Regions from separate parts of the Streptomyces sp. NBC_01410 genome, predicted to be linked through region 1. Evidence: riboswitches for the same ligand, from Rfam matches in the RefSeq annotation. Region 1 holds a riboswitch; the other holds the start of a gene.

The links. Region 1 has a riboswitch for glycine ahead of gcvT (glycine cleavage system aminomethyltransferase GcvT). Riboswitches for the same ligand answer to the same signal wherever they lie in the genome.
Region 2: it holds a riboswitch for glycine, as region 1 does, so the genes downstream of both, gcvP (aminomethyl-transferring glycine dehydrogenase) here and gcvT (glycine cleavage system aminomethyltransferase GcvT) in region 1, are expected to answer to the same signal.

The regions. Positions count from the first base shown of each region.
Region 1 is NZ_CP109530.1:6,003,953-6,010,866, reverse strand. It holds gene OG741_RS27765 (ABC transporter substrate-binding protein) at 1-806, opposite strand, end outside; gene OG741_RS27760 (ABC transporter permease) at 915-1,913, opposite strand; gene OG741_RS27755 (enhanced serine sensitivity protein SseB C-terminal domain-containing protein) at 2,352-3,140, opposite strand; gene OG741_RS27750 (enhanced serine sensitivity protein SseB) at 3,208-3,978, opposite strand; gene OG741_RS27745 (AAA family ATPase) at 4,259-4,921, opposite strand; glycine riboswitch at 5,067-5,164, shown strand; gene gcvT (glycine cleavage system aminomethyltransferase GcvT) at 5,313-6,437, shown strand; gene gcvH (glycine cleavage system protein GcvH) at 6,497-6,871, shown strand; gene glyA (serine hydroxymethyltransferase) at 6,894-6,914, shown strand, end outside.
Region 2 is NZ_CP109530.1:1,517,222-1,524,135, reverse strand. It holds gene OG741_RS07050 (MerR family transcriptional regulator) at 1-45, shown strand, start outside; gene OG741_RS07045 (bifunctional nuclease family protein) at 99-572, shown strand; gene OG741_RS07040 (MerR family transcriptional regulator) at 731-1,324, shown strand; gene OG741_RS07035 (DNA polymerase IV) at 1,392-2,915, shown strand; gene OG741_RS07030 (PRC-barrel domain-containing protein) at 2,828-3,208, opposite strand; glycine riboswitch at 3,323-3,419, shown strand; gene gcvP (aminomethyl-transferring glycine dehydrogenase) at 3,598-6,483, shown strand; gene OG741_RS07020 (DUF5999 family protein) at 6,606-6,797, opposite strand.

The DNA of each region.
Region 1 (6,914 bases):
GTGGACTGCTTCCAGTTGGCGTTGCGCGACAGCACCATCGACTTGTTCGGCGCGTACGAGTCGATCTTGTACGGGCCGTTGGAGAAGGGCTTCAGGCCGTACTTGGCGGCCGTGTCCTTCTCCTTCTTCACCGGAGTGGCGGCCGGCATGGCGAGCATCTGCTCGAAGTCACCGTTCGGCTTCGGCAGCTTGAAGATGATGGTCTTCGCGTCCGGCGTCTCGATGGCCTTCAGGCCGAGCTTGTCGGCGGCCTTGTCCTTGTAGGGACCCTTGTACTCGGTCTTCGGGTCGAGGACCTGCATCAGGTAGACCGGGCCGCCGGAGATGACGTCCTGGGCCCAGGTGCGCTCGATGCCGTACTTGATGTCCTGCGAGGTGATGGGCGAGCCGTCCTCCCACGTGACACCGTCCTTGAGGGTGTACTTGTAGGTCTTGCCGCCGTCCGAGACCTCGCCCTTCGCGGTCGCGAGGTCCGGGACGAGCTCGGTGCTCGCCTGGCCCGGCTCCGGCTTGAAGCTGACGAGCTGGCGGGTGTAGTAGCGCGAGAAGTCCCACATGAAGCCGTAGTAACCGCGCTGCGGGTCCCACGAGTCGGCGTCCTGCGTGCCGACGAACTTCAGTGTGCCGCCCTTGGCCGAGGACGCGTTGGCCACCTTGCCGATGCCCGCGTTGAAGCCGGCCGCCTTGCCGGCGCCGTCCTTGCTGTCGTCGTCCTTGCCACCACATGCCGTGGCTGTCAGCAGGGCCGCGAGCACGACAGCCGTGCCTGCGGCAAGCCTGCGCTTCGACGTGCGATTGGTTGTCACGATGCTCGCAACCTCCGTAGTAGTCACGGCCCTTGAGGGCAGTGGTTCTTGACTAATGCTCCTGACCACTTCGGCAGGGGCGGTGTGTCCGCAGGGACGGTGTGGGGGTCAGCGGGAACCCTTCGGATCCAGCGCATCTCGTACGCCGTCGCCGAAGAGATTGAAGGCCAACACGGTGATGAAGATCGCCAGGCCGGGGATGATCATGAACAGCGGATCGTCCTCGTAGGTGCGCACGGCCGTCGAGAGCATTTCGCCCCACGACGGAGTGGGCGGCTTGACGCCAACGCCGAGGAAGCTCAGCGCGGCTTCCGTCAGGACGTTGGTGGGGATCATCAGCGTCGTGTAGACGGTGATCGGGGCCACCAGGTTCGGCAGCAGTTCCCGGAAGAGGATGTACGTACGTCCCGCACCGAGGCTCCGGGCGGCTTCGACGTACTCCCGTTCACGCAGCGACAGCGTCTGCCCCCGGACGATCCGGCCGATGTAGGGCCAGCCGAAGAAGCCGATCACCAGCACGAGGACCGCGATCCGCAGACCCGAACCGGAGAAGCCCCAGAGTTCGTTCGGGACGACCGAGATCAGGGCGATGATGAAGAGCAGCTGCGGGAAGGCCAGGAGCAGGTCCATCACGCGGCTGATGGCCGCGTCGACCCAGCCGCCGAAGTAACCGGCGATGACACCGAAGACCGTGCCCAGGGTGACCGCGACGAAGGCGGACAGGAAGGCCACGAGAAGCGAGATGCGCGCGCCGTAGACGATGCGGCTGAAGACGTCCCTGCCGTTGACCGGCTCAACTCCGAGCAGGAAGTCGGAACTGATTCCACCCCAGTCGCCGATCGGGGTGCCGAGCAGCGGGTCGATCGCGTCCTCGTGAAGTTCCTCGGGCGGGTGCCCGAGCCAGCTCACGATCAGTGGAGCGAATATCGCGACCACGACCAGGAGAAGCACCACGAAGCCGCCGACAAGTGCGACCTTGTCACGCTTCAACCGGATCCAGGCGATCTTCCAGGGCGAACGCCCCTCAATGGCCTTCTGCGGGACATCGGCGGCGACATCGACGGCCGCGGTCTCGGCCGCGCTCGTGTCGTGCAGTGGTGCCGTCATCGTGGTGGGGACCCTCCCGGCCGGTGGTGACCGACCCATGCCCGCCGCTGTAGCGGCTTCGTTCACATCAGCGGTGCGAGTTGTGTGCGTGGTGCGAGGAACGCTTGAAGAAGCAGGTCGTACACAGGACCGAAGGGTCCTTGATGCGGGAGTCTTCAACGCTGCTGCGATCACCCGCCAGACCCCACGGGGAATGTTTGCTCAAACGTGATGCGGCGAGGTGGTTTCCGTTATACGGACGGAGTCGCCGACTGAGCGGCATAGTAAATACCGCATACAGGGCGAAAGTTGACCGATGAGCCGCCATGCGGACAACGGCGCCTCATTCGAATACAAGACGCCCGAAGGCTCAAGCGCACACAATCCGACGCTGAACACCGGTACGCGGCATGGAAATACGAGCGGCCGTGTAGCAAATGGGGCGAAATCGCCCTCGACTCAGCGGCCGTGGGGCGGGGGGTAGCCGTAGCCGCCGCCGACAGGCGCGGCGCCGTGAGCGTCACGGTCGTAGAAGGGGCGGGCATTGGCCCGCAGCCACATCGTCACCGGGTCGTACTCGTCGGACATCGCGACCGTGGAGAGGGGCAGCCCGTCCGGGACCGCGGCGATCGACTGCTGCATCATCGCCCGCACCGTGTCCACGGACTGCCTGCTCGTGTCGTACAGATCGAGCCCGATGGCGAGATACGGAGCACCGAGCGCGGGCTGCACCCAGGCGCGGCGCAGGGAGCGGACCGCGGGTGTGCGGTGGGCGTTCTGCGAGAGCAGGGCGTAGAACTGGTGGATCTCGATGGCCGGTTCGGACAGCCGCAGGGGGCCCGCGGGCATCCGGTCGAGACCGGTGGCGATCCGGCGGAGATCGAGCCAGGGGATGCCGACGCCGCCGCCCGGGGCGTGCGGGTTGAGCCAGATGCCCCAGCGCTCGGGATACAGGGCGCGGGCGATGTCCGGGCCGCTGATCACTTCGTGCGCGCGGTTCCAGCCGGAGGCGGAGAGCTCCTGGGCGGAGGTCACGCACGGCGCGTAGCCGACGCCGTCGACCTCCATGTTCCCGTACTGGGCGTCGGGCGAGCCGGCCTGGCCGTGCCAGAGCAGCATCCAGAGCCTGCTGCCCGCCGGGTCGGCGATGGCCTGCAGCAGCGCCTCGTACGCGTCATAGCGTCCGGGTGTCACCTGGCGCAGCATGTGCTCGACCTGCCCCGCCGCCGCGGTGCCTGACGCACTCACCCTGGGTTCCGCCCCTCTTCGATCGACCGGTCCAGCTTAAACGGCAGCCCTGACACCCACTTGACGACTACGCGTGCTGTCGTTGGTAGAAGGGCCGCACGCGCTCAAGCATCCACTGTCCGACCGGGTCCTGCGCGACATCCAGAAGTACGAGATTGACGGGCCAGGGCACCTGGACCCGGCCCAGTGCCCGGCCGAGGGCGTCCATCGGGGCATTGCGCTCCGCGGCCTCCCAGGAGGAGACCTGGACACCGATGAAAAGGGCCGGCGGCTCGCCCTCGACGGAGGCGAGCGCGCGCCGGGCGCTCAGGACCACACCGGAGGACTCGAACTCGCCGGCCGCGGCGGCCAGGAAGTCCACCGGCTCCTCTTTCCAGTCCGGCTCGAAGAGCCGCACCCTGCCCCCGCTCGCGGGGCCGTCCAGGGGCGTGCGGCCGACCCGGCACAGTTCGGCGACGGCGGGCGGGGGCAGCGGGGCGCCGACGGTGCCGCCCGGGTTGACGGCGATGCCGAGCTGCGGGGGCAGTCCGCGGGCGAACTCGCGGGCGGGGGCGACGGTGAAGGACATATGGCTGCCGACGCAGGCCATGAACTGCTGCTCGGAGCTGAAGACCGGGACGTACGCGGCGCCCTCGATCTCCATCGTGGGCAGATCGAGATTCGGGCTGTCGTTGCTGCCGCCGTTGGGCAGCGGCACCCAGACCTGACTGCGGCCGAGCACCTCGACGAGACGCCCGCCGGCGGAGGCGTTGCCGAGGGACGCGGCGAGCACCTCTTCGAGCTCGTTGGCCGGCCAGCCGCCGTAGGGATGCGGGTGGGCCTGCTCGGGTGTGTGCATGTGCGGTCCTTCTCCCCCGGGCGTGGTGCGGTCTGCGCGTCGACGATAACGCGGAGCGGCGGGCCTTATCCCGGGGGCTCCGCCCCCGGACCCCCGCGCCTCAAACGCCGGCGGGGCTAATTTCAGCCCGTCCGGCGTTTGAGGACATGCGGCCGGAGGTCGCATACGGGGGTCCAGGGGGCGAAGCCCCTTGGTTACGGGATGGGGGTACCTCCCACGGCCGCCAGGCCGTAGGGGGAGGGCGGGGTGGGGTGAAGCCCGCCGCAGGCGCACCCCCCGCCTACTCGAAGCCCACCCGCCCCAGCGCCCCCGCCGCATCCCGGTCGAGCAGGACCGCCGACGCGCAGCCCACCGGCAGCCGCCCCGACTCCGCGTCCGCGATCAGGCGGCCCAACGCCCGCCGGTGCCGGGCGAAGGCGTACCCGGAGACTCCGCGGCCGCGCTCACGCTGGCCCGCGCGGGCGACCGCCGGGCTCACGTCGAGCAGCAGCAGATGCAGCCCGCTCCCCCGGCGCCGCGCCTCGCGGGCCAGCCAGCGCCGCACCCAGGCCTGAGTGCCGCAGTCGTGCACGACGACGCTCTCGCCGGAGCGCAGCGCGCGCCGCAGCCCGGCGTAGTGGGCGAGACGTACGAGCGGGCGGTAGACGGCGTACGGCAGCAGGCGCGGCATGCGCGCGTCCCACCGGTCACGGGTGTCCTGCGAGTCGATGCCGCGGCCGGTCGCCGCGCGCCGGATCAGCGTGGACTTTCCGCTGCCGGGCAGGCCGGAGACGACCACCACGTCACCGGTGGCGAAGACCAGGCTTCCCGGGCTGCGCCCGCAGCGGTCCCTCAGGTCACGCAGCACGGGCGCGGGCGCCCCGAGCAGTCGCCGGGCGGGCAGAGCCGGCCGGGCCGGCACCCCCGCGGTCGTCGCGTAGGCCTCGGACCTCTGCAACGTCATCACTCTCCCCGATGTCGGGTCACCCACCCTTGCCCATGAAGTGTAAAGAAACGGTAATGCGGTACAACCGTTTTGCAGCGAAGCCGGGCCCCCACTCCGCCGCGATGCGTGCAATGATGTGCGCGCCAACTGCATACAGGCCGCTTGAATCCACGCGGGAGAGTCCTGGCCACTGTGTGTGCCGGGCGCCGAAGGAGCAAGTCCCTCCCTTGAATCTCTCAGGCCCCGTACCGCGTGTGATGAGGCAGATCTGAAAAGCGAGCCGCTGTCGAGCGGCTCCACCCAAGGTGCAAGTCGCAACCACCTGTACGTACGGTTGCGACGAACCTCTCAGGTTCCGATGACAGATGGGGAGGATCGTCCTCATCGGCCTGCCCTGGGAGCCACATCTATGAGCAACGCCCCCCGTCTGACTGCCCTCGACGCCCTGCACCGGTCGCTCGGCGCGACCATGACCGACTTCGCGGGCTGGGACATGCCGCTGCGGTACGCCAGTGAGCGCGACGAGCACAACGCGGTCCGCACCAAGGCGGGACTCTTCGACCTCTCCCACATGGGCGAGATCACCGTCACCGGTCCCCGGGCATCCGATCTGCTCGACTACGCGCTGGTCGGCAACATCGGCTCCGTCGGCGTCGGCCGCGCCCGCTACACGATGATCTGCCAACAGGACGGCGGCATCGTCGACGACCTGATCGTGTACCGACTCGGCGAGAGCGAGTACATGGTCGTCGCCAACGCGGGCAACGCGCAGATCGTCCTCGACGCGCTGACGGAGCGCTCCCAGGGCTTCGACGCCGAGGTCCGCGACGACCGCGACGCGTACGCCCTGATCGCCGTCCAGGGCCCCGAGTCCCCCGGCATCCTGAAGTCGCTCACCGACGCCGACCTCGACGGCCTCAAGTACTACGCGGGTCTGCCCGGCACGGTCGCGGGCGTCCCCGCCCTGATCGCCCGCACCGGCTACACCGGCGAGGACGGCTTCGAGCTCTTCGTCGAGCCACAGCACGCCGAGAAGCTCTGGCAGGCGCTGACCGAGGCCGGTGCCCCGGTCGGTCTGATCCCCTGCGGGCTCTCCTGCCGGGACACGCTGCGCCTGGAGGCGGGCATGCCGCTGTACGGGCATGAGCTGACGACCGCCCTGACCCCCTTCGACGCGGGTCTGGGCCGGGTCGTGAAGTTCGAGAAGACCACCAACGACGGCCGCTTCGTGGGCCGCGAGGCCCTTCAGGCCGCCGCCGAGCACGCCGAGACCAGCCCGCCGCGCAAGCTCGTCGGCCTGATCGCCACGGGCCGCCGGGTCCCGCGCGCCGGTATGTCCGTCGTCGCGGGCGGTGAGGTGATCGGCGAGGTCACCTCGGGCGCACCGTCGCCGACCCTGGGCAAGCCCATCGCCATCGCCTATGTGGACGCGGCGCACGCCGCGCCGGGCACCGAGGGCGTCGGCGTGGACATCCGCGGTACGCATGAGCCGTACGAGGTTGTCGCGCTGCCGTTCTACAAGCGCCAGAAGTGACCTTCAGCACCACCCCTCCCGTTCACCAGCACTCCCCCGCGTACAGGAGAATTCAGGCCATGAGCAACCCCCAGCAGCTGCGCTACAGCAAGGAGCACGAGTGGCTGTCGGCCGCCGAGGACGGCGTGTCGACGGTCGGCATCACGGAGCACGCGGCCAACGCGCTCGGCGACGTGGTGTTCGTACAGCTCCCGGAGGTCGGTGACACGGTGACCGCGGGCGAGACCTGCGGCGAGCTGGAGTCGACCAAGTCCGTCAGCGACCTGTACTCCCCGGTCACCGGTGAGATCGTCGCGGCCAACCAGGACGTCGTGGACGACCCGTCGCTGGTGAACTCCGCCCCCTTCGAGGGTGGCTGGCTGTTCAAGGTGCGCGTCGCGGACGAGCCGAAGGATCTGCTCTCCGCCGACGAGTACACCGAGTTCTCCGGCTGACCACGACCGTAGGGATCGCCTGATGTCGCTTCTCAACACCCCT
Region 2 (6,914 bases), 4.5 Mb from region 1:
CACGCGGCCCTCGTACAGACGGCTCTCGGGGTCAGGCTGCACTGATCATGGGAGAGCCCGACTACCCAAACCGGTCGGGCACGTCCTAGGGTTGCTGTGTGAACGAGCTCGACGTTGTGGGTGTCCGGGTCGAAATGCCCTCGAACCAACCGATCGTGCTCCTGCGTGAAGTGGGAGGCGACCGGTACCTCCCCATCTGGATCGGTCCCGGGGAGGCCACCGCCATTGCCTTTGCCCAGCAGGGCATGGCTCCGGCGAGGCCGCTGACGCATGACCTCTTCAAGGATGTGCTGGAGGCGGTGGGCCAGGAGCTCACCGAGGTGCGCATCACTGACCTGCGCGAAGGGGTCTTCTACGCGGAGCTCGTCTTCGCCAGTGGAGTCGAGGTGAGCGCGAGACCGTCCGACGCCATAGCGCTGGCCCTGCGTACGGGTACGCCGATCTACGGCAGCGACGGGGTCCTCGACGACGCGGGAATTGCCATCCCGGACGAGCAGGAGGACGAGGTGGAGAAGTTCCGCGAGTTCCTCGATCAGATCTCGCCCGAGGACTTCGGCACCAACAGCCAGTGACCGTCCGAACGGTTGTCGTCAGCGCATTCGAGTAGCCTTTCCCCGAATACGGGCACGAGAAACCACTCTCAGGGTGATTATCACTCGGCGTGGCGATCGTTGACGCACCCCTGGTGACTGCCTACCGTCGAGTCGGCAGGTCAAGGACGGAGGTCGGCGTGAGAAGCAGCGGCGACGGTACGGCTGGGGGCGCCCCCGGACGGAGTCTGGGGGAGGGCGGTCTGCATCCGCTTCACGAAAGTGCGGCCGAGGCCGGGGAAACGATCGGCTACCGCGGTCCGACCGCGTGTGCGGCGGCGGGTATCACCTACCGCCAGCTCGACTACTGGGCGCGCACCGGGCTGGTCGAGCCCAGCGTGCGGCCGGCGTACGGATCGGGGACGCAGCGGCTCTACAGCTTCCGCGATGTGGTTGTCCTCAAGATCGTCAAGCGTTTCCTGGACACCGGCGTAGCGCTGCAGAACATCCGCACCGCGGTGCAGCATCTGCGGGCGCGTGGCGTCTCGGACCTGGAGCGCATGACGCTGATGAGCGACGGTGCCACCGTCTACGAGTGCTCGTCGCCTGACGAGGTCGTGGATCTGCTCCAGGGCGGCCAGGGGATCTTCGGGATCGCCGTCGGTGTGGTCTGGCGTGATGTCGAGGCGGCGCTGTCGCAGCTCCACGGCGAGCGGATCGACACCGGCGAGACGCTGGTCGGCAACAACCCTGCGGACGAGCTGGCCAGGCGCAGACGCGACCGGGCCGTCTGAGCGGGTGCGGCGGAGGGACCACGTTCTGCCGGGGCCATTGTCAGTGGCTTAGGGCAGCATCGGAGTTGTGAGATCCGCGCCGACGATTCTGCATCTGGACATGGATGCCTTCTTCGCCGCCGCCGAGCAGGCGGCGAAGCCGAGTCTGCGCGGAAAGCCGGTGGTGGTCGGCGGGCTCGGGCCGCGCGGCGTCGTCGCGACCGCCTCGTACGAGGCACGGCGCTTCGGGGTCCACTCCGCGATGCCGATGGCGCAGGCGAGACGGCTCGCGCCCAATGCCGCCTATCTCGTGCCGCGCTTCTCGCTCTACCGCACGGTCAGCGAGCAGGTGATGGAGCTGCTGGGCAGGCTCTCACCGCTGGTGGAGCCGCTGAGCCTGGACGAGGCGTTCGTGGACCTGGAGGCGGGCGGGGTCGCCGACGACTCCGCGTCCGCGAGGGAGACGGGGGAGCGGCTGCGTGCGGAGATCCGCACGGTCACGGGTCTCACCGGGTCCGTCGGGCTCGCCGGATCCAAGATGCTGGCCAAGATCGCCTCCGAGCAGGCGAAACCCGACGGTCTGGTGCTCATCGAGCCGGGTACGGAACGTGAGCTGCTGGGGCCGATGTCGGTGCGCACGCTGCCCGGCGTCGGCCCGGCGACGGGGGAGCATCTGCGCCGCGCGGGTATGACGACCGTCGCCGAGCTCGCGGAGGCGGGCGAGGACGAGCTCGTACGGCTGCTGGGCAGGGCGCACGGGACCTCGCTGTTCCGGATGGCCATGGGGTACGACGACCGGCCTGTCGTGGCCGAGCGGGACACGAAGTCGGTGTCGGTCGAGGACACCTTCGATGTGGATCTGCACGATCGGGTGCGGGTGCGGATCGAGGTGGAGCGGCTCGCCGACCGGTGTGTGCACAGGCTGCGGGCCTCCGGGCACTCCGGGCGGACCATCGTGCTGAAGGTGCGGCGATACGACTTCTCGACGCTCACGCGCTCCGAGACGCTGCGCGGGCCGACCGACGACCCCTCGGTGGTGCGGGAGGCCGCCGGGCGGCTCCTGGAGGCCGTGGACACCACAGGCGGGGTACGGCTGCTCGGCGTGGGCGTCACCGGGCTCACCGACTACACCCAGGAAGACCTCTTCGCCCAGGCCGCCGCCGACGAGCAGGCCGCTGCCCACGAGCAGGCGGCCGCGGACGATCATGGCGGACCGGCGCACGAGGGGGCGTCCGAGGCGGCGGGCGACCAGGGGGCTCATGGGGGCGATGAGCCGGCCGAGGCGGGCGTCGTGGAGCCCGTGGCACATCCGGAGCGGCGCTGGGCGGCCGGGCACGACGTACGGCATGCCCAGTACGGCGCGGGCTGGGTGCAGGGCAGCGGCGTCGGACGGGTCACCGTGCGGTTCGAGGAGCCGGGGTCGCCGCCCGGGCGCGTCCGTACCTTCCGTGTCGACGACCCCGATCTCGAGCCCTCCGACCCCCTGCCGCTGGTGCCGCTGCCCGAGAAGGAGCAGAGCCCGGGTCAGTCCTCCTGGCCCGCGACACGGCCGAAGGAGGTTTCCCCCGACGGCGTGGGCGTTTCAGGGGCCTCGGACAGATCGAGGCCGTAGTGGTGGTAGAGCTGCAGTTCCTGCTCCGGGGAGAGATGACGGCCGACACCGAAGTCCGGCGCGTCCTTGATCAGCGAGCGTTCGTACGGGACGTGCAGGGTGTCGTCGACCACCTTGCTGGGCTCCAGCGGGACGAAAGCGTCCCTGCTGAACAGGCCGGTGCGCACAGCAGCCCACTCGGGCACGCCGGTCGCATCGTCGAGATACACCTCGTCCACAGTCCCGATCTTGGTGCCGTTGCGGTCGAACGCCTTGCGGCCGATCAGGCTGCGCGGATCGATGTCGGTCTGCACGGTCCCTCCAATTGGTCGCAACTGCTGTCTAAATACTACAAAAGTGCACATCGTGACTGTCGGCCACTTGAGCGATCGGAGCGGGAGGGCGCTGGTACGCTGGCAGACGGCTGCTGACCCCGTGCGGGAGAGTCCACCGGTGACACACCGGCGGCGCCGAAGGAGCAAATCCTCCCCGGAATCTCTCAGGCCCCTGTACCGCACGGACGAGGTCACTCTGGAAAGAAGAGCGGGCGTCGGACGGCGTCCGCTCTCACCGACGGTGAAAGCCGGCGCGCCTGCGTGTGCGCCGGTGAAGCTCTCAGGTTGAGATGACAGAGGGGGAGGCCGTCCGGGCATCCGCGCCGCGATGCCCCTCGCCGGTCGTGTCAGACCAGGAGGCCTCCTAAATGACCGCCAACCGCATTCCGCTCTCCCAGCTGGAGCAGGGCATCCCCTTCGAGCAGCGCCACATCGGGCCCGACGCCGAGGCCCAGGCCAAGATGCTGGCGCAGGTGGGGTACGGCTCGCTGGACGAGCTGACCGCCGCCGCGGTGCCCGCTGTGATCAAGAGCGCGGAGGCGCTGAACCTCCCGGGCGCGCGCACCGAGGCCGATGTCCTCGCCGAGCTGCGCACGCTGGCCGACCGCAATCAGGTGCTGGCGCCGATGATCGGCCTCGGCTACTACGGCACCTTCACGCCGCCGGTCATCCTGCGCAATGTCATGGAGAACCCTGCCTGGTACACGGCGTACACGCCCTACCAGCCGGAGATCTCCCAGGGCCGCCTCGAGGCGCTGCTCAACTTCCAGACGATGGTCGCCGATCTGACCGGCCTGCCCACCTCGGGTGCGTCGCTGCTCGACGAGGCCACCGCCGCGGCCGAGGCCATGTCGCTCGCCCGCCGCGTCGGCAAGGTCAAGAACGGCGTCTTCCTGGTCGACGCCGACGCCCTGCCGCAGACTCTCGCGGTGATCGAGACCCGTGCCGAGCCGACCGGCGTCGAGGTCGTCACGGCCGACCTGAGCGAGGGCATCCCCGCCGAGATCGCCGAGCGCGGCGTCTTCGGCGTACTGCTCCAGTACCCGGGCGCCTCCGGCGCCGTCCGTGACCTCAAGCCCGTCATCGAGCAGGCGCACGAGCTCGGCGCGATCGTCACCGTCGCCGCCGATCTGCTGGCGCTGACCCTGCTCACCTCGCCCGGCGAGCTGGGCGCCGACATCGCGGTCGGCACGACGCAGCGGTTCGGCGTCCCGATGGGCTTCGGCGGACCGCACGCCGGCTACATGGCCGTCCGCGAGAAGTTCGCGCGCAGCCTGCCGGGCCGGCTCGTCGGCGTCTCCGTCGACGCGGACGGGAACAAGGCCTACCGCCTCGCGCTGCAGACCCGTGAGCAGCACATCCGCCGCGAGAAGGCCACCAGCAACATCTGCACCGCGCAGGTGCTGCTCGCCGTCATGGCCGGGATGTACGCGGTCTACCACGGCCCCCAGGGCCTGCGGTCGATCGCGCAGCGCACCCACCGCTTCGCGACGCTTCTCGCCGAGGGCCTGCGGGCCGGTGGCGTCGAGGTCGTGCACGGCTCGTACTTCGACACGCTCACCGCGCGGGTGCCCGGCAAGGCCGCCGACGTGCTCGCCGCCGCACGCGAGGGCGGGGTCAACCTCCACCTCGTCGACGCCGACACCGTCTCCATTTCCTGCGACGAGACCACGGGACGCACGGAGCTGAACGTGGTCTGGGCGGCCTTCGGCCTCGAGGGCGACATCGAGGCGCTGGACGCGGCGACCGAGGAGGCTCTGCCGCAGTCGCTGCTGCGGACGGACGACTACCTCACGCACCCCGTCTTCCACCAGCACCGTTCCGAGACGGCGATGCTGCGCTACCTGCGCAAGCTCGCGGACAGGGACTACGCGCTGGACCGCGGCATGATCCCGCTCGGCTCCTGCACCATGAAGCTGAACGCGACCACCGAGATGGAGCCGGTCACCTGGCCGGAGTTCGCGCAGATCCACCCCTTCGCCCCCGTCGAGCAGGCCGCCGGATACCTCACGCTCATCCATGAGCTGGAGGAGCGCCTCGCCGAGGTCACCGGGTACGACGCGGTCTCCATCCAGCCCAACGCCGGTTCGCAGGGCGAGCTCGCGGGCCTGCTGGCCGTGCGCGCGTACCACCGCGCCAACGGCGACGAGCAGCGCACCATCTGCCTCATCCCCTCCTCCGCACACGGCACCAACGCCGCCAGCGCGGTCATGGCGGGCATGAAGGTCGTCGTGGTGAAGACCGCCGACGACGGCGAGGTGGACATCGAGGACCTGCGCGCCAAGATCGAGCAGTACCGCGACGAGCTCTCGGTCCTGATGATCACCTACCCGTCCACGCACGGTGTGTTCGAGGAGCACGTCGCCGACATCTGCGCCCAGGTCCACGAGGCCGGCGGCCAGGTGTACGTCGACGGCGCCAACCTCAACGCGCTGGTGGGTCTTGCCAAGCCGGGCAAGTTCGGCGGCGACGTCTCGCACCTCAACCTGCACAAGACCTTCTGCATCCCGCACGGCGGCGGCGGTCCGGGCGTGGGTCCGGTGGGTGTCCGCGCGCACCTCGCGCCGTACCTCCCCAACCACCCGCTCCAGCCGACCGCGGGACCCGAGACGGGTGTGGGTCCCATTTCGGCCGCTCCCTGGGGCTCGGCGGGCATCCTGCCCATCTCCTGGGCGTACGTACGGCTCATGGGCGGCGAGGGCCTCAAGCGCGCGACGCAGGTCGCCGTGCTCGCGGCCAACTACATCGCCAAGCGCCTGGAGCCGCACTACCCGGTGCTCTACACGGGCCCGGCGGGCCTCGTCGCCCACGAGTGCATCGTGGACCTGCGTCCGCTGTCGAAGGCGACCGGTGTCAGCGTCGACGACATCGCCAAGCGGCTGATCGACTACGGCTTCCACGCGCCGACGATGTCCTTCCCGGTGGCAGGCACGCTGATGATCGAGCCCACCGAGAGTGAGGACCTGACCGAGATCGACCGCTTCTGCGACACCATGATCGCGATCCGGGGCGAGATCGAACGGGTCGCCTCGGGCGAGTGGCCCGCGCAGGACAACCCGCTCAGCAACGCCCCGCACACCGCGGCCGCGCTCGGCGGGGAGTGGGAGCACCCCTACAGCCGCGAGGAAGCGGTCTTCCCGGCGGGGGTGAGCGCCGCGGACAAGTACTGGCCGCCGGTGCGCCGGATCGACGGTGCGTTCGGCGACCGTAACCTCGTCTGCTCCTGCCCGCCGATGGACGAGTACGAGAACTGACGGACGGCGACCGGCACACGCGGCCGGACAGGGGCCGCGCATGCGTCAGGGCCGGTGCGGAGATCAGTCTCCGTGCCGGCCCCTCGTCGTGACGGACGGCTCTCGTCGCCGTACAGACGGCTCTACGCGGCCGTCGTCACCTGCCGGTGCGGCGCGATGATCTGCCCGTCCGGCAGCAGCTCGCCGGTGTCCTCGAAGAGCAGGATGCCGTTGCACAGCAGGCTCCAGCCCTGCTCCGGGTGGTGCGCCACGAGACGCGCGGCTTCCCGGTCGGCTGAGTCGGATGTCGGGCAGGCTGGCTGGTGCTGGCACATGGCTGGGTTCTTTCGCTGCGGTGTGTCGACTGTGACTGTCCTGCGGCTCGATGAGGAGTTCATGGCCGCCCCCCGTATCTCTCGGTCCGATCCCAGTGTTGCCCTACGGGCGTCAAT